3 regions of the Rhizobium cerradonense genome follow, and region 2 is predicted to be linked to each of the others. Evidence: predicted binding sites of a transcription regulator. Region 2 holds the regulator's gene; each other region holds the start of a gene.

Region 1 (10,405 bases), on a different contig from region 2:
TTGGCAAGGCATCGATGACAAGAACCACAAGGATTGCCAGCAGCAGAAGCACGACAAGAGTAGCCGAGCCAAGCGTCATAAAATAGAAAATCCGATCCTGCATCCGGAATTTTCTGGTGCTGGCGGTGGTATCTATAGCCTGGAAGGCAGCCGTCTGAGTCGCGTCAGCCATCGATTTCCCCTTGTCCGTGACGAAAGGCGGACAGGGCTATACCCTGTCCGCCGCAACTTCTCACCCAGCACAAATTACTTCGTGCCGAAGTCCTTCTGCCAGGACTTCTCGACAATCTCGACGACATTGTCCGGGACTGCCAGATAAGACAGGGCGGTCGCGTCCTTCTGACCGTTCTGATAGGACCACTTGAAGAACTTCAGGGCCTCTTCGTTCTTAGCGGCATCGGCCGGCTTCTTGTAGAGCATAACCCAGGTCGAAGCGGCAATCGGCCAGCTCTTTTCGCCCGGCTGATTGGTGATGATCAGGTTGAAGTTCTTGGCATGAGCCCAATCGGCGTTGGAAGCAGCAGCCTTGAATGTATCGAGGCTAGGCTCGACAACCTTGCCGGCAGCATTCTTCATCTTCGCGAAACCGATATGGTTGGCGACGACGTAAGAATATTCAACGTAAGAGATCGAACCAGCCGTCTGGTTGACAGTGGTGGAAACGCCTTCGGAACCCTTGGCGCCAAAGCCGACCGGCCATTCAACTGCCGTGTTCGAACCAACCTTTTCTTTCCACTCCGGCGAAACCTTCGACAGGAAATCGGTGAAGTTGAAGGTCGTGCCCGAGCTGTCGGCGCGATAAACGACGGAGATCGCGGTGGAAGGCAGCTTCACGTCGGGGTTCAGGGCCTTGATGGCTGCATCGTCCCACTTGGCGACCTTGCCGAGGAAGATGTCGGCCAGCGTCTTGCCGTCGAGAACGAGTTCGCCCGGCTTTACGCCTTCAACGTTATAGGAAACGACGATACCGCCGGAGATCATCGGGAACTGGGCAATGCCGTTCTTCTCGAGGTCAGCGTCGCTCATCGGCTTGTCCGAAGCGCCGAATACGATCGTCTTGTCGAGGAGCTGCTTGATGCCGGCGCCCGAACCGACCGACTGGTAGTTGACGACGTTGTTCGTCGCAGCCTTATAGCCTTCAGCCCACTTGGACATAACCGGCGCGATAAAGCTCGAGCCGGCGCCCGTGATGTCGGCAGCCGAGGCCGACACGGACATAGCCGCGATGAAGCCTGCAGTCAGGCAAAGCGAACGAAATTTCTGATTCAACATGATTGAACTCACTTCCTCAAGTGATGAATGGATGGCGAGCAGGATCTGAGCACGGAACGTCCCCATCGGTTCGTAACCCCCACCTCAATCTCCTGGCGACAGTGATGGCTCTAATCTCGCAGTGTTTCAGTTTGATGACAGTTTGGTGAAAGGCCAGTGACACAACTTGCGGCAATGAAAACGGCTATTTGCGCTGGCCGGCTAACAAATGCCTGCGCGCGTCCGAGCGGCGCTGGCCGTCCTGATTTGATTCGACCGGCTTTGCGGCGCCTTCAGAGACGGATCACATAATCCTTTCGGGTGGTTTCAATGACTTCCCACGTCCCCTTAAAGCCGGGTCTCAGAATCATCCGATCGCCGGCACGCAGGTGAAAAGCCTCGCCATTTTCGGCAGTTACCACCGAGTAGCCGGAAAGGATATGGAAATACTCCCACTCGTCATAGACGATTCGCCATTTTCCGGGCGTTGCCTCCCATATGCCCGCGTAGAGGCCGCCATCAGCTTCCTCGACATTCCACGTGCGGAACTTTGGTGCCCCGGAAACGATGCGATCGTCGGCGGGAGCGCCAACCTCCGGCTCGATGCCGTCGGGGTCCAATCGTAAATACGTTGTCATAATTCTTCCGTCCCGATCTGGAAACGCTTCCGTGTCATACCTTTGCCAGCGCCTGCTCAAGGTCGGCGATGATGTCCTTGACGTCCTCGATACCGATCGACAGGCGCACCACGTCGGGACCGGCGCCGGCTGCGATTTTCTGCTCGTCGGTGAGCTGCTTGTGCGTCGTCGAGGCGGGGTGGATGACCAGCGAACGCGTGTCGCCGATATTGGCGAGATGAGAAAAGAGCTCCAGGCCTTCCACCAGTCCCTTGCCCGCCTCATACCCGCCCTTCAACCCGAAAGTGAAGACGGAACCCGCCCCCTTGGGCGAATAGCGCTGTTGCAGCGGATGGTTCGGGTCGTCCTCAAGGCCGGCATAGTTCACCCAGGCCACCTTGTCCTGCCCTTTCAGCCAGCGGGCGACGGCGATCGCATTGTCGGAATGGCGCTGCATGCGCAGCGGCAACGTCTCGATGCCCGTAAGGATCAAGAAGGCGTTGAAGGGGGAGATGGCAGGGCCGAGATCGCGCAGGCCGAGGACGCGACAGGCGATGGCGAAAGCGAAATTGCCGAAGGTCGCGTGCAGCACGATGCCGTTATATTCCGGCCTCGGCGTCGACAGCATCGGATAATTGCCTGACGCGGACCAGTCGAAGGTGCCGCCATCGATGATCATGCCACCCATGGAATTGCCGTGGCCGCCCATGAATTTGGTCAGCGAATGGATGACGATGTCGGCGCCATGCTCCAACGGCCGGATGAGATAGGGGCTGGCCATGGTATTGTCGACGATCAGCGGCAGGCCGTGCCGGCGGGCAACGGCGGCGATCGCCTCGATGTCGACGAAGGTACCGCCGGGATTGGCGAGGCTTTCAATGAAGATGCCGCGGGTGCGGCTGTCGATCTGTGTCTCGAACGTGGCCGGATCGGCGGAGTCGGCCCAGCGCACATGCCAATCGAAATTCTGGAAGGAGTGGCCGAACTGATTGATCGAGCCACCGTAGAGCTGCCTGGCGGCGACGAAATTGTCGCCCGGCTGCATGATGGTGTGAAAGACGAGCATCTGAGCAGCATGACCAGAGGCGACGGCGAGGCCGGCCGTGCCGCCTTCGAGGGCTGCCACCCGTTCCTCGAGTACGGCCTGGGTCGGGTTCATGATACGCGTGTAGATATTGCCGAACTGCTGCAGCCCGAAGAGTGCGGCGGCGTGGTCCGCATCCTGAAAGACGAAGGAGGTCGTCTGATAGATCGGTGTCGCGCGGGCGCCCGTCGTCGGGTCCGGCTGCGCGCCCGCATGAATCGCCAGCGTGTCGAAACCTGGATTGTTGGTCGGCATGCCCTCTCCTTCCGCCCATACTATTATAACGGGAGGATCATAGCGTCTCAGGCCTTAAAGTTAACCGCGAACTTTGCCGAGCTTTTCCGCTCACGAAAAAACCTGCCATCTTTCGGCGATATCGCGCGACAAAATGGTCAGCTTTTCGCAGTAGTCAGGCGCAGGCTGTCGGGGTCAGGCGACCAGGCGCGGATATTCGATGGCCGGGCAGCGATCCATGACGACCTTGACGCCGGCCGCTTCCGCTCTCGCAGCGGCGGCGTCGTCTCTGACGCCGAGCTGGCCCCAAATGACCGGCGGCCTCGGCTCGATCATGATCGTCTCCTCGACCACCGAGCGCAGATATTCCGGTGCACGGAAGACATCAACCATGTCGACCGGCTCGGGAATATCGGCCAGATGACCAAAGACCCATTGTCCGAGGATCTCCTTGCCGGCCTGCCCGGGATTGACGGGAATGACGCGATAGCCTCGCGCCATCAGGTAGGCCATGACGCCGTTGCTAGGCCGCGCGGGATTGGGCGATGCGCCAACAAGCGCAATGGTCCGTACGGATAAAAGGATATCGGCGATATAAGAATCCTCGTAGCGGTCATGGTTCATCACGGAGCCTCCCTTTGGATCACACTTGCGTTTTGCCACAAATCCGGAAACCACGGCCGCGGCTTTCGCGTATATATAGGTATTATAACAATTTCAGGGAGAATTGCTCCGATGAAAAAAATCATCCTGCTGAGCCTGCTGATTGCCTCCGCCGCCAGCCCGGCCTTGGCGATCTCACGGTACAACTCCATGTCCTTCACCTGTGGCCAGGCTAAGGCGATCATAGACCGCGAACGGGCGGTAATCATGCGCTATCCGTCCACCAGGGTGCGCAACATGACGCTCTATGATCGTGTCGTTTCTGACAGCAATGCCTGCGATCCCGGCTACTATGCCTATCAGGACTATATTCCGACCAAGGACAGGCCCAACTGCCCCGTCTACACATGTCGGCCGTCGACCGATTTCGACGACGATGATTTGCTCATCCCGCATCGATAGCAGCAGGGCAAAGCAGGTTGCTAGCCTCTCTCGATCTCGATTTGCGCATGGGATTGTGGTTCAGCCTGCATCGCGTTGATCGCGATGCGGTGCAGTTTTGCCCCGCGGCCGCAATTTGGTTACTCCCCAAAACGTGCCGTTCCTTAATCATGATAGCACGATAACATCCTCATAGCGCTTTGGATGTTATCGGAATAACCCCAGACAATGCGTTCACCCGGCATGCAATTTTTGTTCTCTCTTCATTCCCCTGTAAATTAGAAACACCTCATGGTTGCGCGAATAAATAGAACAAATAGCGAACGCTCAACCGCACTTTTCTATGGATTTATTGAGGAAAGCAACAGCCAGAAGCATGTAAACCCACACATGTTGTTGCTTTTGGAGTATTGAGCGTCAATGGCATCCCGTATACCCACAAATCATCAAACTCTCGCCCGTTGCCGGGTAATTTCGAGGTCTCCGTGTCCGCTGACGTTATCGTTCTCGTCCTCTTCGGCGCCCTGCTGCACGCAACGTGGAATGCAATCATCAAGGCGGGAACGGAGAAGTCCCTGGATGCCGCAATGGTTGCAGCCGGCGGCGCGGTCACTGCCCTGCCCTTTCTGCCGTTTCTGCCGTTGCCGGCTTCGGCCGCCTGGCCCTTCATCGGCGCCTCGGCGATCCTGCAATTTGCTTATTTTCAGTTGGTAGCCGCGGCCTACCGCGCCGGCGACATCGGTCTCGTCTATCCGCTGATGCGCGGGGTGGCGCCACTGATCATCGTTGCGACCAGCGGCTTCATCCTTCGGGAGACGCTGTCCAGCGGCGCTCTGCTCGGTACGATGACGATCTGCGCCGGAATATTGACGCTTGCCTTCGAAGCCCGGAAGGGCGGCCGGCAGGCCATCGTCCTTGCTTTGTCGAACGCGGTGGTCATCGCCACCTATACCTATGTCGATGGTATCGGCGCACGCCTTTCCGGCAATTCCATATCCTATACGCTGTGGATGTCGCTCCTGCCGCCGGTGCTACTGTTTGCCTGGGCAATCTCGCAGCGCGGCTTTTCCGTTGTCGCCGCCCATGTCCGCTACAATTGGTGGCGCGGCCTGATCGGCGGCGGCGGTTCGCTGACGTCCTATGGCCTGGCATTGTGGGCGATGACCAAGGCGCCCGTCGCCATGGTGGCGGCGCTACGCGAGACATCGATCCTATTTGCACTGGTGATTTCGGTGGTCATCCTGAAGGAGCGATCGAGCATCTGGCGTTATGTCGCCGGTGCGATTATTGCAGGCGGCGTGTTGGTTCTAAGGCTGGCCTAAAGATGAGAAATATGGGGTATTGAAATACCGTATATTTAACATATTGATTCTGTTCACGAATTTTTCAGACAGCCAAATCCTGTCTTATTGACCTCAACAGCTATTCCCTTTATAAGCCGCGCCAGATCGCAGCCTTTCCGGGCTGCTTTCTTTTTGGCGCGCGTTTCGCTCGCCAAACCAAGCAACAAGAAACGCCCTGATGCCTTCGGGTCCAGGGTCCCAAAAGAGAGTATTCAACATGGCAACCTTCTCCCAGAAGCCTGCAGAGGTGGAGAAGAAGTGGGTTCTCATCGACGCCGAAGGGCTCGTCGTTGGCCGTCTCGCTTCTCTCATCGCAATGCGTCTGCGTGGCAAGCATAAGGCTACCTTCACGCCGCACGTCGACGACGGCGACAACGTCATCGTCATCAATGCCGACAAGGTCGTCTTCACCGGCAAGAAGTACGAAGACAAGGTTTACTACTGGCACACCGGTTACGCCGGCGGCATCAAGGAGCGCACCGCTCGCCAGATCATCGAAGGCCGCTTCCCGGAGCGCGTTCTCGAGAAGGCTGTCGAACGCATGGTTCCGCGCGGCCCGCTCGGCCGTCGCCAGATGAAGAACCTGCGCGTCTACGCCGGCTCCAACCATCCCCATGAAGCCCAGCAGCCGGTCGTTCTCGACGTGGCCAAGCTGAACAAGAAGAACGTAAGGAGCGCCTGATAATGGCTGATCTCTCTTCCCTGAAGGATCTCGGCACGGCATCGGAAGCTGCTGCTCCGGTTCACGTCCGCAAGGTTGACTCGCTTGGCCGTTCCTACGCGACCGGCAAGCGCAAGGACGCCGTCGCCCGCGTTTGGGTCAAGGCCGGCTCCGGCAAGATCATCGTCAACGGCAAGGACTACACGGCTTATTTCGCCCGTCCGGTTCTGCAGATGATCCTGCGTCAGCCGATCGTCGCAGCTGCCCGTGATGGCCAGTTCGACATCGTTGCAACCGTTGCCGGCGGCGGTCTTTCCGGCCAGGCCGGTGCCGTTCGCCACGGCCTGTCCAAGGCGCTCACCTACTTCGAACCGGGCCTGCGCTCGGTCCTGAAGAAGGGCGGCTTCCTGACCCGCGACAGCCGCGTCGTCGAACGCAAGAAGTACGGCCGTGCCAAGGCACGTCGTTCGTTCCAGTTCTCCAAGCGTTAATCGCTTATCCGAGATCGGATTTTGGAAAGGCCGGGTTCGCCCGGCCTTTTTGTTTATGTGATGTGCCGTCCCGGCTTAGGTCTTCCGGTCGTTCAGCCAGCCCGGCAATGTCAGGATGGGTTAGCGCTTTTTTGCTTCCTGATCGTATGATCGATTATAGAGGAGCGAGACAGGAAACCGTACGGGGGCGGAAATGAGATCTAAAGGGCTAGGCTTGGTCTCTTCGCTGGCGCTTGCAGTGCTCTGCGCAACCGCAGCTTTTTCAGCGGATACCGTAACGACGATCGAGGCGACGCCGGTACCCATGGAAAGCATGCGGGATTTCCTGCAAGCCAATCCGGACTGTCAGCAATTTACCGATCAATGTTCGATCTGTACCGTTGCCAACGGAAAGGCCGAATGCTCCACGCCGCAAATCGCATGCGTGAAAAAGGCGTATCAATGCACTGCACGCGCAAAGCAGTAGCTCGGAAAGCCGCCTGCTTGCAATTAGCGCCGATGTCTCCTAACTCGAGTCAGCCGAAGGCACATCACGACCGCCGGGCCTAGTTTCCACGCAAGGAGAATCCCATGCCGAGCACGTCGATCGATCACGCCTTTTCAGCCACCAGCCTGACGTCGGCGGCCAGCGATCCGACTTTTGCGGGCGCGCTCTCCTTCATGCGCCGGCGTTTCACCAAATCGCTAGAGGGCGTCGACGCCGTCGTCTGGGGCATTCCCTTCGATGCGGCCACATCCAATCGCCCTGGAACACGTTTCGGGCCGCAGGCGATCCGTCGCGCGTCGGCAATCTTCGACAATGATCCGCAATATCCTTTCCATCGCGACCTCTTCGCCGAAATGGCCGTCATCGATTACGGCGATTGCCTGCTCGACTACGGCAACCACCAGGAGACGCCGGCGGAGATCGAGCGGCAAGCGAACGCTATCCTCGATAGCGGCGCATTTTTGCTGACGCTCGGCGGCGACCATTTCGTCACCTGGCCGTTGCTGAAGGCGCATGCGGCCAAACATGGCCCCTTGGCGCTGGTGCAATTCGACGCGCATCAGGACACGTGGTTTGACGACGGCAAACGCATCGACCACGGCTCCTTCGTCGCACGCGCTGCCCGTGACGGCTTGATCGATGCCGACCGGTCCATCCAGATCGGCATCCGCACGCATGCGCCGGAGGATTATGGCATTCGGGTTCTCTACGGCCATGAAGCCGAGGATATGAGCGCGGCCGATATCGCGTCGGCGATCATCTCCCATACCAAAGGCGCGCCCGTCTACTTGACCTTCGATATAGACTGCCTCGATCCGGCCTATGCGCCCGGCACGGGCACACCGGTCGCTGGCGGTCCGTCGAGTGCGAAAATCCTCTCGGTACTGCAGCGCCTGCGTCAGCTCGACATCAGGGGCGCCGATGTCGTCGAAGTCTCCCCTGCCTATGACCATGCCGACATCACTGCCATTGCCGGAGCAACGGTGGCGATGTATATGCTCGGTCTCCACGCCGAAAGGCGTGCGATCAGCCGCTGACCGCGACTGTTATCATTCTGAATCAACTCCATGGCAAACTGAGTCCGGAAACACTCTGAACCTATTGAAAGAGCAGGATTAAAATGGCACCGAAAATCTTCATCGATGGCGAACACGGAACCACGGGCTTGCAGATCCGCACGCGCATGGCCGACCGCCGCGATGTCGAGCTTCTGTCCATTCCGGAAGCCGAGCGGCGCAATGCCGCGATGCGCGAAGACATGCTGAACAGCGCCGATATCGCCATCCTCTGCCTGCCCGACGATGCGTCGAAGGAAGCGGTGAAGATGGTTTCGGCCAACAACAATGTCCGCGTCATCGACACCTCCACCGCCCATCGTGTCAATCCCGGCTGGGCCTACGGCTTTGCCGAAATGGACAAGGATCAGGGCGACAAGATCAAGGCCGCCCGTTTCGTCGCCAACCCCGGCTGCTATCCGACCGGCGCCATCGGCCTCATCCGGCCGCTGCGTGCTGCCGGCATCCTGCCCGACGGCTATCCCGTCACCATCAATGCCGTTTCCGGCTATACCGGCGGCGGCAAGCAGATGATCGCGCAGATGGAAAATGCCGATCATCCCGATGCGATCACCGCACCGCACTTCCTCTATGGCCTGCCGCTGACCCACAAGCATGTGCCGGAGATGACGACGCATGGCCTGCTTGACCGCGCGCCGATCTTCTCGCCGTCGGTCGGCAAGTTCCCGCAGGGCATGATCGTGCAGGTGCCGTTGCATCTCGACGATCTCGCTGAAGGCGCGACGCTGGAAAGCATCTATGCTGCGCTGGCCGCCCATTATGCCGGTCAGGATATCGTGCAGGTCATCTCGCTGGCGGAGAGCCGCGCGTTGCCGCGCGTCAACGCCATCGAACTGGCCGGCCAGGATACGATGAAGCTGTTCGTATTCGGCACGCCAGGCACCACACAGGTCAACCTCGTCGCCCTGCTCGACAACCTCGGCAAGGGTGCTTCGGGAGCTGCGGTCCAGAACATGGACCTGATGCTGAGCGCCTGAACTTCCCACCCTAATCAACATCCAAAATTAAGAGAGCCCCAGCCAATCACCTCATGCAGGTCGATCGGCTGGGCTCGATCTATTCCAGACTGAAGTCACCTTCGGTGCGCCTGCCATTTGGAATCATCCCGGGTCACTGACGGCAACGATTTGCAATGCGCAGCGATGTCGATCCGGCCGATCGTTGGCTTTCTGATATATTTGAAAGAACTTTATTAGCCTCTCGCCACAAATCAGCCCCGATCACCTGTTCGGGCTTTCGCCGCCGCAATAGTCGCGGTCATGGCAACAGACAATTCCAAGATCGGGTCGGCGTAAAGGAATTGGTTACCATAATTCGGCATGCTTTCCGACAGTCGGCAATGTCACGACCGGACGCAGGTTTTGTGTCCCGGCGTAGGCACTTTTGTGAGCCGGCATGGTGCGTATGTAGTTTGGATAACGAGTATCATGGCGTTTGCGACCGAGACGTTCGGTAACTTCAATTCCCGTTCCGGGTATGCTCTGCGCCGGAAAAAATCCCGAGGGATCAGTCCGGGTACGGCCATCACCGGCGTCGCGGTGGTGGTGTTCGCATGGGTGGCCGCCACACTGATGACCACGCAATCGATGGTTCTGTCTCTACCCGGTGCCGATGTTTCATCAGAGACTTCGCTGACGCCGAGAGCATCCGCCTTCATCGTGCCACAGGGGAACATCCCACATGCGGCGCGCCTTGCCAGTCAGACCGTGCCCATGGGCGGAAGAATACGGGTAGGAGGTATGTCCGCCGACGAGAAGCGAGAAGCCATCGCACACTCCAAAGCGATCCTGGCGCGCGCACTGATCAAGCAGCAATTGGCGAGCGCGCTATCGCAGCAGGCCTCAGATCTCGCACGGGCTCAAACCGCGTCGGCCGTTGCCAAGAACGACGCACCGACCTCGCCAGAAACGGTCGCGCATCTGCGCGATGCCGAGGTTGCGCTGGGCAAACCCGCAATCCAGGCCGTAGGGCCAAATACGGCTGCTCTGGGTCATCCGGGCAAGGACGGTCTGCCGGTCGCAGCGCCCGCAAGCGATGCACCGCCCACCGAGATGGCGTCGGCCGCCGGAACGATCGACCGCGCGGTTGCGGAGAGCCTCGCGACGACGGCTTCCAGC
Region 2 (10,405 bases):
TCAAAGGCGTTTTCACCAATCCATTCCTTGACGGAACAGGTCGCTTTATAGGATACCCCTAAGTATCCCGCTTTCCGTGGGATCATAGAAAGCGGATAAGGTGCCCTAGACTTAAATGCTGGAGCGTCCTTTGTGCGTTCGTTTGAGCGCGCGACGTTTCGGAGTAGTGACCAAGGTGTCAGGCATGTATCGCGCACTAACACACGACATCGAAGTTGTTGTCGAACCCTTTTATCTGGAGGAGCAATCCGATCCGGAAGACGATCGTTACGTCTGGGGTTACCGCATCATCATTTCCAACCACTCGACCGTCACCGTGCGGCTGGTGACGCGCTATTGGCACATCACCGATCAGAACGGCATGGTGGATGAGGTGACCGGGCCGGGCGTCGTGGGCGAGCAGCCCAGGCTGCGGCCCGGCGATACCTATGAATATTCCTCAGGCTGCCCGCTCGACACGCCATCGGGCATGATGTTCGGCCACTATCAGATGGAGACGGATGACGGGAAGCTGTTTCACGTCAAGATCCCCGCCTTCTCGCTGGATACGCCCAACCTGCTGCGGACGCTGAACTGAAGCTCGCTGGAGCGGTCGGCCTTTCACGGCATCGCCTCACCGCTCCATCTTTGCTCTTCGCACTTTCCTGAGATTGCTCAGGCGGCCGTCACCTCGGACACCTCGAAGCGATAGGTCGTCGAGCAGAACTCGCAGGTGACGGCGATTTCGCCGTTCTCCTGGCTCGCTTCGACCTCCTCGGCGGAGAACCCCCGCAACACACCCTTCAGCTTATCGCGCGAACAGGTGCAGCGGTCAAAAACCGCCTTGGGCTCATAAACGCGCACGCCGCGCTCATGGAAGAGGCGGAATAGCAAACGCTCGGTACCGACCTGCGGATCGGTCAATTCGTCGGCGTCGATCGTCTCGACCAGTGAGCGGGCTTCCGCCCAGGCGTCATCCTCGACGTGTGCGCGCAGGCTGGTGTCGCCGTCGCCGCCGTGGAAGTCCGGCTGGCGCATGCGCTCCGGAGCTTCCGGCAGGAACTGCGCTACAAGGCCGCCTGCCCGCCAGCGATGGCGCGGCTTGCCGGCCTCATCGCGATCGAACAATTCGGCGGCCCCGAGGCGGACACGCGTCGGGATCTGTTCCGACTGGCGGAAATAGGTGCCGGCGATCTCCTCGAGCGACGCGCCGTCAAGCGCTACGATCCCCTGATAGGGCTGACTGAAGCGACCCTGATCGATGGTGAAGGCGAGGACGCCCTTGCCGAGCAATTGTTCCGGTTCGGTCTTGCCGGCAGCCACGGCCTTGGCCAGCGCCTCGTCATCGAAACGGGCATAGGCGCGGACGTTCTCCGGCGTCGAGAAATCGGCGACCAGAAGGTCGACCGGCCCGTCGCTCTTCGTCTGCACGGTGAACTTGCCCTCGAACTTCAGTGACGTGCCGAGCAGCACGGTCAGCACCACCGCCTCGGCCAGCAGCCGGGCAACCGGGGCCGGATAGCTGTGCCGGGCGAGAATTGCGTCCAACAGCGGCCCAAGCTGCACGGCGCGGCCGCGGACATCAAGACCCTCTACCTGGAAGGGAACGACATGATCGTCGCCGGCAAAATCGAATTGACCCAGCGAGGCTGCACTTTCCGCCATTGCTCTACTCCTACTGCGCCCGCGACATCAAACGCGGTTCTATATCCTCAGATCGCGCCCAGGCACCAAGCAAGAATCGACTTTTGCGCATGAAGGCGGTTTTCCGCCTCATCGAAAACAACGGATTGCGGACCGTCGATCACCTCGTCCGTCACTTCCTCCCCGCGATGGGCGGGCAGGCAATGCATGAACAACGCGTCCTTGCCGGCCTGTGCCATCAAAGCCGCATTGACCTGATAGGGCTGGAAGACGTTGTGACCGCGGGCCCGGTGCTCCTGATTCATGGAAACCCAGGTATCGGTTACCACACAATCGGCGCCGGCGACCGCACGGTCGGCATCATGCGAGAGCATGATTTCGGCGCCCTCGTTGCGGGCCCAGTTCAGATAGTGATCCTTCGGCTCGGAACCAAGGGGTACGGCCATGTTCATGCGATAGCCGAAACGGGCGGCCCCTTCGACCAGCGAATGCAGCACGTTGTTGCCGTCGCCGGTCCAGGCGATGGTCTTGCCCTTGATCGGACCGCGATGCTCCTCGAAGGTCATGATGTCGGCCATGATCTGGCAGGGATGCGTGTCGTCGGTGAGAGCGTTGATGACCGGCACGGTCGCGTGCTGGGCGAGTTCCAACAGGCGCGAATGTTCGGTCGTACGGATCATGATGGCGTCGACATAGCGCGACAGCACCTTTGCCGTATCGCCGATCGTCTCGGCGCGGCCAAGCTGCATTTCCGTGCCGGACAGGAACAGCGTCTCGCCGCCGAGCTGGCGCATGCCGACATCGAAGGAGACGCGGGTGCGGGTGGATGGCTTCTCGAAGATCATCGCCAGCATCTTGCCGGCGAGCGGCTTATCGGCCGCACCCGCCTTCAGCGCCTGCTTTCGCACGATGGCATCGTCGATGATGCTGCGCAGATCGGCAGCCGCGACGGCCGAGAGATCGAGAAAGTGTTTCGGTGAAGCCATGTCCCTACCTGTACTCCAAAAATGATAACGCCCGCCGTGGGGCGCGCATAACCCCTTAAATCGGAGCCGATTTAAGGAAAGGCTTATGCGCCACTCTAAGTGTTACTGCGTCCTTTGCGCGTCCTTCGGACGCGCGGCGCAGTAATACGCCCCTACCGGCGGGCGCTGAACTCAAGCCGACTTCTTGACGCGGGCGGCACGCAGGCTTTCGGCGGCACGTTCGATGCGGGCAATGCCTTCGCGCGCCTCCTCGGCCGTGACCACCAGCGGCGGCAGCAGACGGATGACGTTGTCGCCGGCCGGCACACCCAGCAGATGTTCGGCGCGGATCGCCTGCAACAGGTCCGCCTGGGGAATGGCCGCCTTGATGCCAAGCAACAACCCTTCGCCGCGGACATCTTCGATAATATCCGGAAAACGATCCTTGAGCGAGGCCAAGCCCTGGCGGAACACCAACGCAACATCGCGCACATGCTGCAGGAAACCGTCTGATAGCACGACATCGAGCACGGCGTTGCCGACCGCCATGGCGAGCGGATTGCCGCCATAGGTCGAGCCATGCGTGCCCGCCTTCATGCCTGCGGCCGCTTCCGCGGTCGCAAGGCAGGCACCGAGCGGAAAGCCACCGCCGATGCCCTTGGCGACGGCCATGATGTCAGGCGTGATGCCGGCCCATTCATGGGCAAAGAGCTTGCCGGTGCGTCCGACGCCGGTCTGAACCTCGTCGAGGACCAGAAGCAGGCCATTCTCATCGCAAATCTGACGCAGGCCGCGCAGGAACTCGTTGGTCGCAGGGCGGATACCGCCCTCGCCCTGCACGGGCTCGATCAGGATCGCGGCCGTCGCATCGGTGATGGCGGCACGCACCGCGTCGAGATCGCCGAAAGGCACCTGGTCGAAGCCGGGCGCCTTCGGGCCGAAACCTTCGAGATACTTTTCCTGGCCTCCAGCGGCGATCGTCGCGATCGTGCGGCCATGGAAGGCGCCTTCGAAGGTGATGATATGGAATTTCTCCGGATGACCCTTGTAGAACTGGTAGCGACGCGCCGTCTTGATGGCGCATTCCAGCGCCTCCGCACCGGAATTGGTGAAGAATACCTTATCGGCGAAGGTGGCCTCCGTCAGGCGCTTCGACAACTTCTCCTGGCCTGGCACCTCATAGAGGTTGGACAGGTGCCAGACCTTGTCGGCCTGCGACTTCAGCTCTGCAACCAGATGTGGATGGGCGTGGCCAAGCGAATTCACCGCGACGCCCGCGGCGAAATCGAGATAACGCTCGCCGGTCTCCGTGATCAGCCACACGCCCTCGCCTCGCTCGAACCGCAGCGGAGCACGCATATAGGTGTCATAAAGCGGCGCGGTTTCAGCCATGGCGCATTCTCCTCAATCACAACCTTTAGGGCCAATCGTTTCCTTCGAATGAAACGGGCCCGGAAAAATCAAAAATGCCGCCTTGCGGCGGCATGGGCACTATTGATGTTTTGCACTGCGATGTCAACAAAACTGGCGATTTAGCAGGTGCGGCAGAGCACCTCTCGATGGATGGCATGTCTTCGACAACTTATATTGCATAAATGCCACTCACGTATAGCAAGTTGGGGAAAACCTCGAAATCGATTCCTCAAGATTCCCGCGACTCTTGTCACGGAGTCAGCCTCACACTAGGTTAAAAACCAATTACTAGACTGCATGCGGCGGAACTAGTCACCACAATTTTAAAGCGTTTCACGCCTCGACCCAATTCGAGGCAATGGTGAGGGATTCTGCCATCAGAAACGCGATAGCGGAGACAGGGCATGAATTGGACAGACGAACGCGTCGAGAAGCTGAAAAAGCTGTGGTCCGAAGGTTTGAGCGCCAGCCAGATCGCGGCACAGCTCGGTGGTGTCAGCCGTAATGCCGTCATCGGCAAAGTGCATCGCTTGAGCCTGCCGGGCCGAGCGAAGGCCGGTGGTGCGGCAACCACAGCTCGAGCGCCGAAGCGCAATACCTCGGCCCCACGCGCGCCGAATTACGCCTCGCGCGTTGCAACCCGCACGGTTACCCGCCAGCAGGGTGCGACGATGCTCAAGGAAGAGGTCGAGATCGATACGGTCAGCGAAGTCGAATATCGTCCGGCCGCCAATGTGGTCGTTCCGATCTCGCGCCGCCTCGGCCTGACGGAGCTCACGGAGCGCACCTGCAAGTGGCCGGTCGGCGACCCGCTGAAGGAAGATTTTCACTTCTGCGGCAATGACAGCCCGGACTCTTCGCCGTACTGCACCTACCATCAGCGGCTGGCTTACCAGCCGGTGCATGACCGGCGCCGGGCCGCGCACTGAACCACACCAGACAAAGGAAAAACGGGCCGAAAGGCCCGTTTTCTGTTTCCGCCGCTATGTTGGATGGCCAATCGGGTTGCCCCGATCAGGCCTCCCCCATCAGGCCTCCATGGAATAACCCGCGCCGCGAACGGTGCGGATGACGTCCTGCATGTTGGAGAAATTCAGCGCCTTGCGCAGGCGGCCGACATGCACGTCGACGGTGCGTTCGTCGACATAGATATCATGCCCCCACACGCCGTCGAGCAACTGAGACCGAGAGAAGACGCGGCCGGGGGACGACATCAGGAATTCCAGAAGGCGGAATTCCGTCGGCCCCAACCGCACTTCACGGCTCTTTCGGTGGACGCGATGGGTTTCGCGGTCCAGTTCGATATCGCCGCAGCGCAGTACCGTGGACAGGACCTCCGGGCGGGCTCGGCGCAACATCGCCTTGACGCGGGCCATCAGTTCCGGCGTCGAGAACGGCTTGACGACATAGTCGTCCGCGCCGGTGGAAAGGCCGCGCACGCGCTCGCTTTCCTCGCCGCGAGCGGTGAGCATGATGATCGGCAGGCGCTCCGTCTCCGGCCGCATGCGCAGCCGACGGCAGAGCTCGATGCCGGACACGCCGGGGAGCATCCAATCGAGGATCAGAAGATCGGGGATGCGCTCCTGGAGGCGCAGCTCAGCTTCGTCGCCTCTCAGGATAGTGTCGACCTCGAAGCCCTCGGCCTCGAGGTTATAGCGCAGCAGAACGCTTAGCGCTTCCTCGTCTTCTACAACAGCAACTCTCGGAACCATGCGCCTCTGGTCTCCTTCTCTTGGTGTCTACTTTATTCCGTTACCGAACCGACGGTGTTGGCGGTATCGTCCTTCGGGCGCTCGCCTTCGGGCTGGGCACCGGTCGCCATGTAATAGATCGTCTCGGCGATGTTCGTGGCATGGTCGCCGATGCGCTCGATGTTCTTGGCGCAGAAAAGAAGATGCGTGCAGGTGGTGATGTTGCGCGGATCCTCCATCATGTAGGTCAGCATCTCGCGGAAGAGCGAGGTGTACATGGCGTCGATTTCCTCGTCGCGTTCGCGGATCGACACGGCCTTGTCAGGTAAACGGGTCGAGTAGACGTCGAGCACTTCCTTGAGCTGGACGAGCGCCAGTTCGGAGAGGTGTTCGATGCCGCGGGCGAGACGACGCGGAACGCCGGTGCCCTGCACGGCGATGACGCGCTTTGCGGTGTTCTTGCCGAGATCGCCGACGCGCTCCAGATCGGCGGCGATGCGGATGGAGCCCATGATTTCACGCAGGTCCGCAGCCATCGGCTGACGGCGGGCGATGGTGACGATCGCCTTGTCGCCGACTTCGCGCTCGGCGTGGTCGAGAATGACGTCATCGGAGATGACCTTCTGCGCAAGGCTGGCATCGCCGTTTACCAGGGCGCGGACGCTGTCGCTGACCATCTGCTCCGCCAGGCCGCCCATTTCGGAAATGCGGCGCGTCAGGAACTTCAGGTCTTCGTCGTAAGCGGAGAGAATGTGTGTTGAGACCATTTTTTTATCCTCTAGGTGAAAGATGTGAAAGGAACCGCGCGGGGAGCATCATCAGCCAAAACGGCCCATGATGTAATCCTGCGTGCGGTAATCATCGGGATTGGTGAACATCTTATCGGTATCGTTCTCCTCGACCAGATGGCCGAGATGAAACATTGCGGTACGTTGCGAAACGCGGGCTGCCTGCTGCATGGAATGCGTCACGATGACGATCGTGAAGTTTTCCCGCAGCTCATGAATGAGTTCCTCGACTTTGGCGGTGGCGATCGGATCGAGCGCGGAGCACGGCTCGTCCATGAGAATGACCTCGGGACTGACCGCGACGGCGCGGGCGATGCAGAGGCGTTGCTGCTGACCGCCAGAGAGGCTGGTGCCGGCATCATAGAGCCGATCCTTCACCTCGCCCCACAGCCCGGCCTTCTGCAGACTGGTTTCGACGATATGGTCGAGATCGCTCTTGGACCGATGCAGCCCATGGATACGCGGACCATAGGCCACATTCTCGTAGATCGACTTCGGAAACGGATTGGGCTTCTGAAACACCATGCCGACGCGGGCACGCAGCTCGACGACATCGATTGAGTTGTCGTAGATATCCTGATCGTCGAGCGTGATTTTGCCGGTGACGCGGCAGGTGTCTATCGTATCGTTCATGCGGTTGAGGCAACGCAGGAAGGTGGACTTGCCGCAGCCGGAAGGACCGATCAGCGCGGTGACAGTGTTGGCGCGGATGTTCAGATCCACGTCGAACAGCGCGCGCTTCTCGCCATAATGGACCGAGACGGCCTGACCGATCATCTTGTAGGGGATCGTTATCATCTTCCTGGCCAGTGCTTTTTCGCTCGCGGCTTCCGTCATCATGTTCATTCCATCGCCTCCCGTCACCAGCGCCGCTCAAAGCGACGGCGCAGCAGGATGGCCCCGATGTTCATCGCAACAAGGAAGAAGAGCAGGACGATAATGGCTCCGGAGGTTCTCTCGACAAAGGCGCGCTCAGCTTCGCTCGCCCACATGTAGATTTGCACCGGCAGGGCCGTCGAAGGATCGAGCGGCCCTCTCGGATAGTTGGCGACGAAGGCGACCATGCCGATCAGAAGCAGCGGCGCGGTCTCGCCGAGCGCATGGGCAAGGCCGAGGATCGTACCCGTCAGGATACCCGGCATGGCGAGCGGCAAGACGTGATGGAAAACCATCTGCATGCGCGATGCGCCAAGCCCGAGCGCGGCACTGCGGATCGACGGCGGCACGGCGCGCAATGCCGAGCGGGTGGCGATGATGATCATCGGCAGCGTCATCAGGCTCAGCACCAGCCCGCCGACCAGCGAGGCGGAACGCGGCAGGCCCATAAAGTTGATGAAGACCGAGAGGCCGAGCAGGCCGTAGACGATCGACGGCACCGCGGCGAGATTGTTGATGTTGACCTCGATCAGATCCGTCAACCGGTTCTTCGGCGCGAATTCCTCAAGGTAGATCGAGGCGGCGACGCCGACCGGCAGCGCCAAGACCAGCACGGTCAACATGAGATAGAGCGAGCCGATTAGCGCGACGCCGAGACCCGCGGCCTCCGGGCGACTGGAATTGCCGGACAGGAACAGACCCGTATTGAACGCCTCGTGCAGGGCGCCGGCGGCGGCAAGCTGCCTCATCCAGGCGAGTTGCTGGTCGGAGACCTTGCGGTCCTTTTCGTCCGCCGTCAGGTCGATCTGTCCCTTGTAGGCAGAGTCGATATTGGCACTGGCGAGGAAAGTGACCTTCACCGTCTTTCCGATGACAGAGGGATCGGCCACGACCTTGTCGCGCAATGCAATGCGTGCGCCGTCCGATACCATTTCCATCGCCTGGCGCACGAGCGCCCGATTGGAAGGATCGATGCCCAGCGCCTTCACCACGGCGTCGCGTACCAGCGCCGTATAGTTGGCTGATATCAGGACCTTCGGATCACTGGCCCCCTTGCCTATGGGATCGATGACCTTCTCGGTGAACTCGATCGGCAGGGCGATGGAGGTCTGCACGAAGGCAGTGTAGCCGTTGCGGACAACGGTCGAGACGAGAATAATCAGGAAAACCAGTCCGAAAATGACGGCGGCCATCCCATAGGCACGAAAACGCCGCTCGGCCGCATAACGTCGCTTGATGCCGATATCCCGCCGCGCCGGAGCGCCTGGCGTCAATCCGCGCGACATATTCGGTGCCTGGGAGGATACGACATCGCTCATTCGTATTGCTCCCGGTAGCGGCGGACGACGTAAAGCGCGTAGACATTCAGGCAAAGGGTCAGACAGAACAGCGTTATGCCGAGTGCGAAGGCAACCAATGTCTGCGGTGACGTGAATTCCGGATCGCCGGTCAACTGACTGACGATCTTCACCGTGACCGTCGTCATCGGCTCAAAGGGATCGAGCTGCATGCGGGCCGCAACGCCGGCAGCAAGTACCACGATCATCGTCTCGCCGATCGCCCGCGACGCCGTCATCAGCAGCGCGCCGACGATGCCCGGAAGGGCCGCCGGCAGGAGGACGCGCTTGACCGTTTCCGAGCGCGTGGCGCCAAGGCCGAGCGAGCCGTCCCGCAGCGACCGCGGCACGGCCATGATGATGTCGTCGGACAGAGAGGAGACATAGGGAATGAGCATGACGCCCATGACGAGGCCGGCGGTCAGCACGCTCTGCGCCTCGATGAAATTGGCATAATTGCCGGTCAGCAGGCCATTGAGATCAGCCGAGATATCTCTCAGGAAAGGCCCGACCGTGACGAGCGCAAAGAAGCCATAGACGATGGTCGGAATGCCGGCCAATACTTCGAGCATCGGTTTGGCGACGGAGCGCACGCGCGCCGAGGCATATTCGGCCATGTAGATCGCGGCAAACAACCCGACGGGAACGGCGACCAGCATGGCGACGAAGCCGATATAGAGCGTGCCGGCCAGCAACGGAATGAGGCCGAACGTGCCAGACGTTTGTGAGCCGGCGCCGGTGAAGCGCGGGTCCCAGACGGTACCGAAGAAGAACTCGGCAGCCGGAACCATGTTGAAGAAGCGGGCGGCCTCCGACAGCATCGAAGCGACGATGCCGACCGTCGTCAGCACGGCGATGGAAGAGGCAATGATCAGGCCGCCGAGAATGACCTGTTCCACCCGGTTGCGGGCGCGAAAACGCGGCGCGATGGCACGCAGGCCGTGGATGGCACCGAACAACGAAAGAATGATGGCCGCCACGGACATGACGACATGGCTCACATGCCGCATGCCGTTATATTTATTGGCGGCGTCTATCATATAGCCGGTCGGCCGGATAGCGAGCGGGATGCCTTTCTGTGCCAGGACCAATTGCAGATCGGCCGAGCCGTTGGCGACGTTGGCAAGGTCCCGGTCATCGAGCTGGCGCATGCCATGGGCGATGCTGCGCACTATGCCGTAGGTGAGCTTAAGTTCGGCGGTCGAGAGGGATTTCACCTCCTCCGGAAAGGATTCGACCACGAAACGGTCGATAACCTGCGGGCTGACCACCAGCCAGGCGCAAATCAACGCCAACGCCGGCAATACCGCCCAGATGGCCGCATAGGCGCCGTGGTATCCAAGCCGCGAATGTATGGCCGAGGATCTGTTGCCCGACAGCGCAGCCGCTCTCGTCCGCCCCAGCACGAAAGCAAAGGCGCCGATGATCGACAGACACAACAGCAGCAGTGACAAACTCATTCCCATTCCCCGGCGAACGCCGGCACGGCGGCAAGCCGCGCCGACGGGCAGTCCTTATGCAATCACATGATCTTCCCGTCCGCGAAATCCTTGCGAATCTGGTCACGCTCGGAATCCGGCGCCGGCACCAGGCCGTATTCGGCAAGCGGGCTGTCCGGTCCGATCATCTGATCGCTCGTGAAGAAGTCGACATATTCCTTCAGGCCCGGAATGACGCCGAGATGCGCCTTCTTGACGTAGAAGAATAGCGGC
Region 3 (10,405 bases), 110 kb from region 2:
GCGCGGCCGCGTTTCGGGGCGCAATACATCATCCCTGTGCCCTTCGATCCGCGCCTGATCTCGGCGATCCCGGTTGCCGTCGCGCAAGCCGCGATCGAAAGCGGCGTCGCCCGCCGCGCGATGCCGGACATGGCCGCTTATGCCCGCGAACTTTCGGCGCGGCGCGACCCGATCGCCTCGACGCTTGCACAGCTCTACGAGCGCGTACGCCGGCATCCAAAGCGGATCGTCTTCGCCGAAGCTGAGGAAGAGCAGGTCATGCGCGCCGCCTTGTCCTATGCCAACCAGGGGCTCGGCACCGCCATCCTGCTCGGCCGCGAGGACCTTCTCCACGCAACCGCCGACCGCGCCGGGATCGACCTCAACCGGCCAGGCCTGGAGATCGTCAACGCCCGCATTTCCAAGCGTGTTGAGGCCTATATCGACTATCTCTATGCCCGGCTGCAGCGCAAAGGCTACCTGCACCGCGATGTGACGCGCCTGATCCACAACGACCGTAACCATTTCGCCGCCTGCATGGTGGCGCTCGGCGATGCCGACGGCATGGTGACGGGGGTGACGCGCAATTATTCGACCGCGCTCGACGATGTGCGCCGCTGCATCGACGCCAAACCGGGGCACAGGGTCATCGGCGCATCGCTGGTGCTTGCCCGCGGCCGCACCGTCATCGTTGCCGACACCGCCGTGCATGATATGCCGACTGCGGAAGAACTGGCTGATATCGCCGAGGAAGCCGCCGGCTTCGCCCGGCGCATGGGTTATGAACCGCGTGTCGCCATGCTCGCCTACTCCACCTTCGGCCATCCCTCGGGCGAACGCTCCGAACGGGTGCGCGAGGCGGTGAACATTCTTGACAAGCGCTATGTCAATTTTGAATTCGACGGCGAAATGGCCGCCGATGTGGCGCTGAACCGCAAGATCATCGAGACCCAGTATCCTTTCTCGCGTCTCTCCGGTCCCGCCAACGTGCTTGTCATGCCCGCCTTCCACTCGGCCTCGATCTCGACGAAGATGCTGCAGGAACTCGGCGGTTCCACCGTCATCGGCCCGCTGCTCGTCGGCCTCGACAAGCCGGTGCAGATCACCTCGATGGGGGCAAAGGATTCCGACATCGTCAACATGGCGGCGATTGCCGCTTATGGGGCAGGATCGTAATCAACTACGCTGAATAGTGGAGCCGGCGGTCGGAGAAAGGCAATGGCCGCCGGGTCAATTCGGTGTAAAATAGGGAAATGAGTGAAGCCCAGTCCCTTTTCGAAGTGCTGCGCCATTCAGCGCGGCCAGATATTGTCGACGCTATTGAGCAGCTCGTCCGTGACGCGCCCGATCGCAAGCTCAACCGGGTGAACGCGCTTGCCTTCGCAGCCGAGCACGGCTTCGATGAAGAGCAGACCATCAACGCCTTCCTGCATGCGTCTCGCCTCGGCCTCTTCGAGATCTCCTGGAATGTTCTTTGCCCCGGCTGCGGCGGAGTGCTGGATGCCAATACCTCGCTGAAAACCGTTCAGAGCGACACCTATAGCTGCGCGCTTTGCGCTGCCGGCTATGAGCCGACCCTCGACGAGATGGTCGAAGTCACCTTCACCGTCAGCCCGCGCGTCCGCCACATCGAGGCTCACAATCCGCACGAATTGCCGCCCTTCGAATATTTTCGGCAGATTTATTGGGGTTCCGGCGTAGATCTTCCCGACAAGGGTTACGAAGCGAAGGTCGACCAATTCGTTCTGGAGGCGCTGGAACTGCCTGCCGGAGAAAAAGCCGTCGTGTCGCTTCAGTTGCCGGCGGAGTACGTCATCATCTTCGAGCCGGTTACGCATGCGGCTCAATTCGTCGATGTGAAAGGCGAACCATCGAAGGAGCGGCAGACCCTCACGCTCGTGTTCGATCGCATGCACCGGCACAGCGAACCCATTACCTTACGACCCGGCCCTCTGCGCATTTTGATGGAAAACCACACAGAGGTCCGCACGCTGCCATCAATCTGCGTGGCCAATGACGTGCTTCACGGCCTGCTGGGTCAGCGGCGTCCATTTCTGACCGCGAAGCGACTGCTCTCGAACCAAACCTTCCGCGACATCCACCGCACGGACACGATCGACGTGGACCAGCGGCTGAAGATCACCAGCCTCACTTTTCTGTTCACCGATTTGCGCGGCTCGACGGCCCTGTATGAGAGGGTCGGCGACCTTGCCGCTTTCGATCTGGTGAGGACCCATTTCAGCATTCTGCATGAGATCGTTGGTGCAGAGGCCGGTGCGGTGGTCAAAACCATCGGCGATGCCGTCATGGCGACGTTTCCAACTCCCGACCGGGCACTCGCGGCGGCAATGCGGATGCGCGAAGCAATGGTCAGCCTCAACAAGGAGCGCGGCAACGACGATCTTCTTTTAAAGATCGGCATCCACGAAGGGCCGTGCATCGCGGTCAGCTTGAACGAGCGTCAGGACTATTTCGGGCAGACGGTCAACATCGCTTCCCGCGTCCAGCATCTCGCCAATTCGCACGAAATATTCGCCACCGGCTCCGTACTCGACAACCCCCGCGCCAGCGAATTGCTGACGACCCATGGTTTGAAGCCGCAGACCCACCACGTCTCGCTCCGCGGCATTACGGATGAGATTGATATTTTTGCGATTCCCTGAGGATGGCCGTTGCCCGCCCAGCCCGGCTTGCGCCGATCAGCTCGCGAAGCGACCGGCGTCGGCGCCGTAATAGTTGACGTAGCGGTCCGAAATGCTGGCGATCGGCAAGACGATCAACACGTCCGTCGTGTTGAAGGCATGATCGACGACGGCGGTGGAACCGACCATGGCACCGAGACGCAAGTAACCCTTGATCAGCGGCGGCAGCGCCATCAGCGCCTTCTTGGAATTGACCGCTTCGACCGGCATCAGGTCCATGGTGCGGGCAAGCGACGGCAGCGCGCTGACGGCCCATTCATCCTTGGCAATGACATTGTGGTAGAGGAAAGAGAGAGCCAGCGCATGCTGCTCCGGACGGATGCCGGGGAAGGAGGCGCAGCCGAACATGGCGTTCATGCCGTGTTTCAGAGAATAGGCCCAATTGCCCTGCCACAGCAGTTCGACCGTGCGCTTGGTGCGATATTCCGGCAGTACACAGGAACGGCCGAGTTCCATGAAGCGCTTTTCTGGATGGCGAGCAAGCAGAGCGTCGATATCGAATTCCGAAGAGGAATAGAAACCGCCATTCGCCATCGCCACGTCCTGACGCAGCAGGCGATAGGTGCCGACGATCTGGTCTTCCGAATCACCTTCCAGCGAGCGGTCGAGAACCAGCAGATGGTCGCAGATCGAATCCCAGCTATCGATATCGCGCTGCCGACGCATGGCATCGGCCGGGAGTTGCGCATTCATCTCCTCAACGAAGACGCGATAGCGCACCGCTTGCGCGGCATCGATTTCCCGCGCCGTGCGAGCAAGGCGCGTTTCTAGATTTCCGATGCGTCCGAGCACATCGCTGGCAACCGGCGCAACCGTTGCCTTTGAAGACTGAACCATTTCGCCCTGAGCTTCGCGATTCAAAATTTCGATGGACATGGCGACTCCCCCTCTACGGGTTAATATAGGCGCCATAAAGCAAATTCGTGCGACAGGAAAGTGACATGGTGCGTTGCGAAAAGCAAGAACCGTGCCTGTTTCCACCATCGAATTTGGACAAAGCCCTTGTATCCCAGGGGATGCTCTTAAAAGATGCGAAGCGGCTTTTGGCTCAGTTCGTCATCGCGTGGGCGGATAAGGCCGAATCGCGATTCGGGGACATGTTTTCAATCTAGGCGCGTCCGAAAGCCTGTTTCGACAGGCCTTGCACCTCGGCGATCAAGCGATCGGGATCGACCGGCTTGACGATGACGGCATCGGCCCCGGAAAGCAGGGCCTGGCGACGGATGGCGTCGCGGCTGTCGGCGGTCAGCACGATCACAGGCAGCGGCGAAAGGCCGTATCGGCGCTCCAGCGCCCTCAGTTGCGCGAGCATAGCCGCGCCCTCGCCGCCTGGCATGGTGAGGTCGGTGACGACGACATCAGGGCGGTTCTCGCTGTTTTCGGCGCGGGCGAGCAAATTATCGAAATCCTCGACGAGACGAACCCTATGGCCGGCTTTGGCGAGCATGGCGCGCACCAGCATGGCATTGACGGGATCGTCCTCGCCCAAGAGAACGTTGAGGGCGGCATCTGCCGCCTCCGGCGTCACGAGACTGATCTGGGGCGGGCTACTCAGCACATCGCGCTTTTCCATGCCGCGCATGCGGCCGCTCAGCACATCGATCAGCGATTGTTCGCGCAGCGGCCGAATGAGCCAGGCATCGAAGAGATCGAGCGGATGCGTGTTGCGCTCTTCCGGATTGACCAGAAAGATCTTTCTGAGACCGAGCGCAGCAAGCTCAGTCCCTTCGCGGAAATACCAGGGCGCCATGCGATGATCGACAATGATATCCGTCAGCGACATGCCGGCGTCGTGAGGCGCAGACTGCGCCAGGTTTTTCACATCATCGGGACCGATCACGCGGCAGTGGCCGCCGAGCGTGCGGATGGTGCCGGCAATCGCGGTGCTTGCCGCGCCTTCCGGGGCCAGCAACAAGACACGGGAACCTTTGAGCAGTTCGCTGCGCCTAGCCGGCTCGTTCTCCGCAGCGACGACTGAAATCGGAAAACGGACCGTGAATTCGCTGCCCTCGCCCCGCGCGCTGGAAACGTTCAACGTGCCGCCGAACTCGCGCAGGATGCGGGCGGAGATCGCCAGCCCCAGGCCTGTGCCGGCGCTTCTGTCCAACACATTGCCCGCCTGTTCGAACTCGCCGAAGATGCGTGCCTGCTCCTCCTCGGTCATTCCCGGGCCGCTATCCCTGACCGATATCACCAGGTCGTCACCATCGAGGCCGGCGCGGATCAGCACGCCACCGGTCTGCGTGAACTTCACGGCGTTGCCGATGACATTGAACAACACCTGGCGCAGCCGGGCAGGATCGAACTCCATGGTTTCGGGAACATCCGCCGCGACGGTCGCGGCGATCTCGATGCCTTTTTCATGGGCCCGATGGGCGAGCATCTCGACAACGCCTTCCAGCAGCGGCCGCAGATGTTCGGCGCGTGGCCGGAGCTGGAAGCGGCCGACTTCGATCGTCGAGAAATCCAGCAGGTCTTCGACGAGCTGCACCAGGGCATTGCCGGATTGGCGGATGCCGGTCAGGTAATTGGCTTGCTCCAGGGTGAGCGGCGTCTGGGCAAGCAGATGGTTCATGCCGAGAATTCCCGACAGGGGCGTGCGGATCTCGTGGCTGACGGTGGCGAGCAGCCGTGATTTGGCGGCGCTGTTGTATTCCGCCTTCAGCCTTGCCTCCTCGCGAAGGCGCGCTGCCTGCCGTTCCTCGGTGACGTCGCGGGCGACGCTCTGGATTCTCAACTGTCCGGTGGCGGGGTCGCGGAACATGACATCGTGCCATGCGAAGATGCGCGGGCCTTCCGGCGTGGAAATCTCCGCATCCTGGCGCTGGGAATCCGTCGCAACCCGGAAGACAAGACCCGCCTCCTCCAGCGTCAAACCCTCCGGGTTCGACTTGCCGGTCAGGTTACGGAAGGTGGCGTTGGCATGGACGATGCGGCGTTCGATGTCGCGTGTCACAGTGATATCGCCAAGCGCATCGTGGATGGTGGCGAGCAGACTGGTGCTTTCGTTGCTCTCCCAGAGACGGTCATGCTCGTGTTCGCTGAGCGCCAGCATATCCGCTATGACCTTACGGGCAGCATGTCGCCTGTGCAAGACACCAGCGCCGACGATCGCCAGCGCTATCAGTCCCAGCAAACCGGCAAGCGCCAGCGGTCCACCTGCATAGCCGACCGACATGAGCGCCACGCCGGCGATCAAACCGCCACCGTTCAACCAATGGCGGTGCAGCCATAGGGAAAAATCGGACGGCGACGTATCCGGTCTGTTAGCCGGCGAAATCTCGATGGGACCGGTGGCCATGAGCGGCGTGCCGCCCACCGGCCGTTCGCGCGGCGCGTCGTGGTCGTCGGTGGTGGCGGCGACAAGCTTTTCCTGCAGATTTGCCAGAGTGCTCATGTGGCCTTACTAACATGAGCACTGTTCCCGATGCCTTCAGGGATTCGCTAGAATTTTAAGCTTTTGCCTTTTTCGGCAGAAGCAGCTCGTCCAGAATGACGCAACCGGCCCCGACAGTGATGAAACTGTCGGCGAGATTGAAGACGGCAAACGACCATGTTTCCGTATGGAAGAGAATATAGTCGATCACATGACCATAGAGGAACCGGTCGATCAGGTTGCCGAGCGCACCGGCTATGATCAACGCGAAGCCGAGATGGGCAAGCCAGCGATGATTGGGCGTCCGTCGCCAGAGCCAGAGCACGAAAACGACGATGACGAGGCGCATGCCGACGATGAACCAGCCGTCCATGCCCGATAGCATCGAGAAGGCGACCCCAAGATTATAGGTGCGATAGAGCGCCAGCATCGGAATGACCGGCACCATCTCCTGCAAAGGCAGCCAGTTGTCGACCATGAGCTTGACGGCCTGGTCGAGGATGACAGCGGCCACAATGAAAATCAGGATCGGCATGGGCCGGGAAAACAGTGCGGGTTTTACGGGCGCCTGTTCGTTTATCTCGCTGTCAGTCATCGCGTCTCGCTGAGGGTCAGAAGATGGCGGCGGGCTTCGAACAGCATCACCGCCGTCGCCACTGCCAGGTTGAGGCTATCGGCGCGGCCGGCCTGGGGGATGCGGGCAAGCGCATCGGCCTCCTTCGCCAAGGCATCCGGCAAGCCGGACTGTTCGTTGCCCATCAGCAGCACGACGGGCTTCTTCTTGTAGTCGATCGTGCGGTAGTCGACGGCGCCGGCCAGATGGGTGGCGACGACGGAAACACCCGCCGTCTTCTTCCAGGCCAGAAACTCCTCCGGCGTCGCCTTGACGACGGGAACGGCGAAGACCGAGCCCATGGTTGCCCTGACCGTTTCCAGCGAAAACGGGTCCGTCGTCTCGCCAACGAGGATGACGCCAGAGGCGCCGGCTGCATCCGAGGTGCGGATGATGGTGCCGAGATTGCCGGGGTCACGCACGCGATCGAGCGCCACCCAGGTATCGCCGGCTTTCGGCTTGACGTCACGAAGCTGCCGCCAGCGCTGATCGAATATGCCGACCACCATCTGCGGATTGTCGCGGCGGGTGATGGAGGCGATAACCTTTTCGCTGACTTCGAGCACCAGCCCGCCGGCCGCGACGGTCTTGGCGGCCACCTGCTCGACCAGCGGCTTGCCCTTGGCTGCCTTGGCATAGACCAGCGTGCGAATGGTCCAGCCGAGCTCCAGGGCATCAATGACCAGCTTCAAGCCTTCCGCCAGGAAAGCGCCGCTCTCCTCGCGGGACTTCTTATTGGTCAGCGCCTTGATATCCTTGATGATCGGATTGGCAAGGGAGGTGACCTCCTTGACATGTCCGACCTTGCGAGGGCCGTCATTGCGGAAATCATGGTTCATTTGGGCACCCAGCGGCTGAAGAGAGATGTGGAGAGTGCCCGGCCCGGCGTCTTGCCGTCGAGGCCTGCCTCGCGGATCACCAGTTCGCCGGATTCGACGACGCCACCGGCGCCCCGCATGGTTTCGCGCATCAGCTCATGGATCGAATAGAAGCTGGCGCGGATGGAATAGGCAGTCAGCACTAGGCCAAGCGCCTTGGGCGACAGAATCTCGCGGCAAATATCGAGCATCGACGGCAGGTGTTCGAAGAGATGCCAGACCTCGCCATTCGGGCCGCGGCCGAATTTCGGCGGGTCCGTCAGGATGATGTCGTATTTATTGCCGCGCCGTTCCTCGCGCAGGATGAATTTCATGGCGTCTTCGCAGATCCAGCGGATCGGCAGCTTTTCCATGCGGCCGAGCGCCTGGTTTTCCCGCGCCCAGCCGATCGCCTTCTTCGAGGCGTCGACATGGGTGACTTCCGCGCCGGCAGCGGCGGCGACCAGGGAGGCGACACCGGTATAGCCGAAGAGGTTCAGCACCTTCAGCGGCCGCTTTGCGGCTTCGACCTGCTCCTTCATCCAGGCCCAGTGCACGATCTGCTCCGGGAAGACGCCGACATGGCGAAAGGCGGTGAAGCGGCCGAGAAAATCGATGCCGAGCAATTGCAGCGGCCAGGTCTCGCCGAGCGCTTCGCGCGGAAACCGCCAGCGACCCATGCCGTCCTCATCAGTGTCGCCAGTGAAGATCGCATCGGCATTGTCCCAGAGATGGGCGGCAAGCGACGGCTGCCACAGTGCCTGCGCCTCCGGCCGGACGATGCGATAGGGACCGTATTGCTCGAGCTTCAGCCCGTTGCCGCTGTCGATCAGGTGGAAATCCCCGGCGCCCAGCGATTCAAGGATAACGGGCACGCGCTCCACGGGACGCTCACCGTTTCGCACGATCAACGGGCGTTCGGACGCGACCGCGACAGGCGCCGCGCCGCGGGATTCCGACACTCGCTCACCGCTGTCGCGCGCGGCCGGAGCAGACCGCGGGCCGTTATCGCGTGCGGGCTTTGCCGGTGGCTTGCCGGTCTTGAGGGGCGCGTCGCGCCTGGCATCCCTTTGGGGCTTTGCGCCGGGGCCGCCCGCGGCTTTCGAACCGGGCCGGCGTTCCTTCTGTTTCACCATGCTTGTCTCAAAATTGATATGTGCGTGCAAATAGCATCTGGCCGCCACTTGGCAAAGCGCTTTCCGATCTGCGATTATCCCCGGATGAAATGCCAGATCGGGAGGGTTGCGCATGGATATGACCGGTGAAGAACGGATTGCCGCGCCGCGGGACGTCGTGTGGGCCGCGCTGAACGACCCCGATATTCTCAAGCAGTGCATTCCCGGCTGCCAAAGCCTGGAGAAGATTTCGCCGACAGAACTGACGGCAACGGTGAAATTGAAGATCGGCCCGGTCTCCGCCACGTTCAACGGTGAAGTGACGCTCTCCAACATCAATGCGCCGGAGAGCTATACGATCTTCGGCGAAGGAAAGGGCGGCATTGCCGGCTTTGCCAAGGGTGGGGCCGATGTCACTCTGAAGGAGGAAAGCGGCGAGACGATCCTGCATTATGAGGCCAAGGCCCAGGTCGGCGGCAAGATCGCCCAGCTCGGCTCGCGGCTGGTCGATTCCAGTGCGAAGAAACTGGCGCAGCAATTCTTCGCCGATTTCACGGCGGCCCTCAACGGCCAGGCCAGCGCCTGATTGCGATCGTCATCCGACCCGCCATAGACTGCTCATGACGTCAAAATCAGATCTTTGGACCATCCGGCCGGCACGCGAGCGGGATACGGACATTCTCGCCGATATCTATCTGCGCGTCCGTCGCATGACGTTTCTCTGGGTCGACCCCGGCAAATTCCATAGCGAGGACTTCGCCATTCACACGAAAGGTGAGCGCGTCTTCGTCTGCGAGGATCGGAACGGCACCATCGCCGGCTTCATGGCGGTATGGGAACCGGATGATTTTATCCATATGCTCTACATCCTGCCCGCATTCCAGGGCCGGGGCGCCGGCAAGGCGCTGCTTGCCGCCCTGCCGGAATGGCCGAAGCGGCACTACCGGCTGAAATGCCTGGTGAAAAACACGCGCGCCATCGCCTTTTATCGCGGCCTTGGTTTTGCGATCATTGGCGACGGCTCATCGCCGGAGGGTGATTACAAGGATATGCAGTTCGGTGGCGACCAGTCACTTTGACGGAAGTTGGCCGGCGATCTGTTCGGCGCGGTTGCGGTGCTTGTCGGCTTCCGCCTGCCAGCGCACGGCTTCGCGCGACTGACTCCGGGCAAGCTTGCGGTGTTTGCCCTGATTGAACCAGGTGACAGCCGCGCCGACCAACATGCCGATAATCAGGGCCACAAACAGCAGCACGAACAGCGGCGCGCTCAGCGACAGCACCTGATCCTCAGGCCTGAACGGATTGAGCGCAAGCGTGACGGACTGCCGGTTGGCGACGCAGAAGATGATGAGGATGATGCCGAGCGGCAGCAATATCAGCAGGTTGATGATCTTCTTGGCCATTGCGAACGCTCCTTTGTCCAGGCGCATCCGTGCCATGCACTCCTATCGCCTATAGCCGCAGAATAAGAAAGACCGGGCCGAGTTCAAGTGCCACCCGGCACGGCACAATCATGTCCACCAGGAACATTCGCGAAGAGTACTGGTCAAAACGACGATTAATTGTCGTCTTCTTCGTCACCGGCGCCAGGATTCAGGCGCTCGCGTAGCTCCTTACCCGTCTTGAAAAAGGGAACCCATTTTTCCTCGACGAACACCGTATCGCCCGTGCGCGGGTTACGACCGGAGCGCGAGGGCCGGTTCTTGACGGAGAAAGCGCCGAAGCCGCGAAGCTCAACGCGGTTTCCCGCAGCGAGCGCATCG

The links. The regulator PhoB, encoded in region 2, activates phosphate uptake and scavenging genes when phosphate is short. The targets are predictions, from matches to a motif close to TGTCATNNANCTGTCAT.
Region 1: a site for PhoB is predicted at 1,407-1,423, ahead of pstS (phosphate ABC transporter substrate-binding protein PstS). Genes of this name have one in related genera too.
Region 3: a site for PhoB is predicted at 3,607-3,623, ahead of olsB (l-ornithine N(alpha)-acyltransferase). Genes of this name have one in related genera too.

What each region holds. Positions count from the first base shown of each region.
Region 1 covers NZ_JAQJCK010000003.1:490,346-500,750, reverse strand. The annotation lists gene pstC (phosphate ABC transporter permease subunit PstC) at 1-172, opposite strand, end outside; gene pstS (phosphate ABC transporter substrate-binding protein PstS) at 247-1,218, opposite strand; gene PH547_RS10050 (cupin domain-containing protein) at 1,545-1,889, opposite strand; gene PH547_RS10045 (O-acetylhomoserine aminocarboxypropyltransferase) at 1,924-3,207, opposite strand; gene PH547_RS10040 (CoA-binding protein) at 3,382-3,810, opposite strand; gene PH547_RS10035 (hypothetical protein) at 3,922-4,251, shown strand; gene PH547_RS10030 (EamA family transporter) at 4,716-5,552, shown strand; gene rplM (50S ribosomal protein L13) at 5,791-6,255, shown strand; gene rpsI (30S ribosomal protein S9) at 6,258-6,725, shown strand; gene speB (agmatinase) at 7,296-8,249, shown strand; gene argC (N-acetyl-gamma-glutamyl-phosphate reductase) at 8,333-9,265, shown strand; gene PH547_RS10005 (tlde1 domain-containing protein) at 9,716-10,405, shown strand, end outside.
Region 2 covers NZ_JAQJCK010000007.1:115,988-126,392, forward strand. The annotation lists gene apaG (Co2+/Mg2+ efflux protein ApaG) at 185-577, shown strand; gene PH547_RS17285 (Hsp33 family molecular chaperone) at 655-1,644, opposite strand; gene argF (ornithine carbamoyltransferase) at 1,692-2,609, opposite strand; gene PH547_RS17295 (aspartate aminotransferase family protein) at 2,781-3,980, opposite strand; gene PH547_RS17300 (GcrA family cell cycle regulator) at 4,406-4,930, shown strand; gene phoB (phosphate regulon transcriptional regulator PhoB) at 5,030-5,713, opposite strand; gene phoU (phosphate signaling complex protein PhoU) at 5,746-6,459, opposite strand; gene pstB (phosphate ABC transporter ATP-binding protein PstB) at 6,511-7,326, opposite strand; gene pstA (phosphate ABC transporter permease PstA) at 7,341-8,675, opposite strand; gene pstC (phosphate ABC transporter permease subunit PstC) at 8,672-10,153, opposite strand; gene PH547_RS17330 (substrate-binding domain-containing protein) at 10,216-10,405, opposite strand, start outside.
Region 3 covers NZ_JAQJCK010000007.1:228,918-239,322, forward strand. The annotation lists gene PH547_RS17840 (NADP-dependent malic enzyme) at 1-1,155, shown strand, start outside; gene PH547_RS17845 (adenylate/guanylate cyclase domain-containing protein) at 1,233-2,642, shown strand; gene olsB (l-ornithine N(alpha)-acyltransferase) at 2,679-3,557, opposite strand; gene PH547_RS17855 (hybrid sensor histidine kinase/response regulator) at 3,790-6,078, opposite strand; gene lspA (signal peptidase II) at 6,134-6,652, opposite strand; gene PH547_RS17865 (TrmH family RNA methyltransferase) at 6,649-7,509, opposite strand; gene PH547_RS17870 (class I SAM-dependent methyltransferase) at 7,506-8,660, opposite strand; gene PH547_RS17875 (SRPBCC family protein) at 8,776-9,228, shown strand; gene PH547_RS17880 (GNAT family N-acetyltransferase) at 9,263-9,721, shown strand; gene PH547_RS17885 (LapA family protein) at 9,713-10,045, opposite strand; gene PH547_RS17890 (integration host factor subunit beta) at 10,201-10,405, opposite strand, start outside.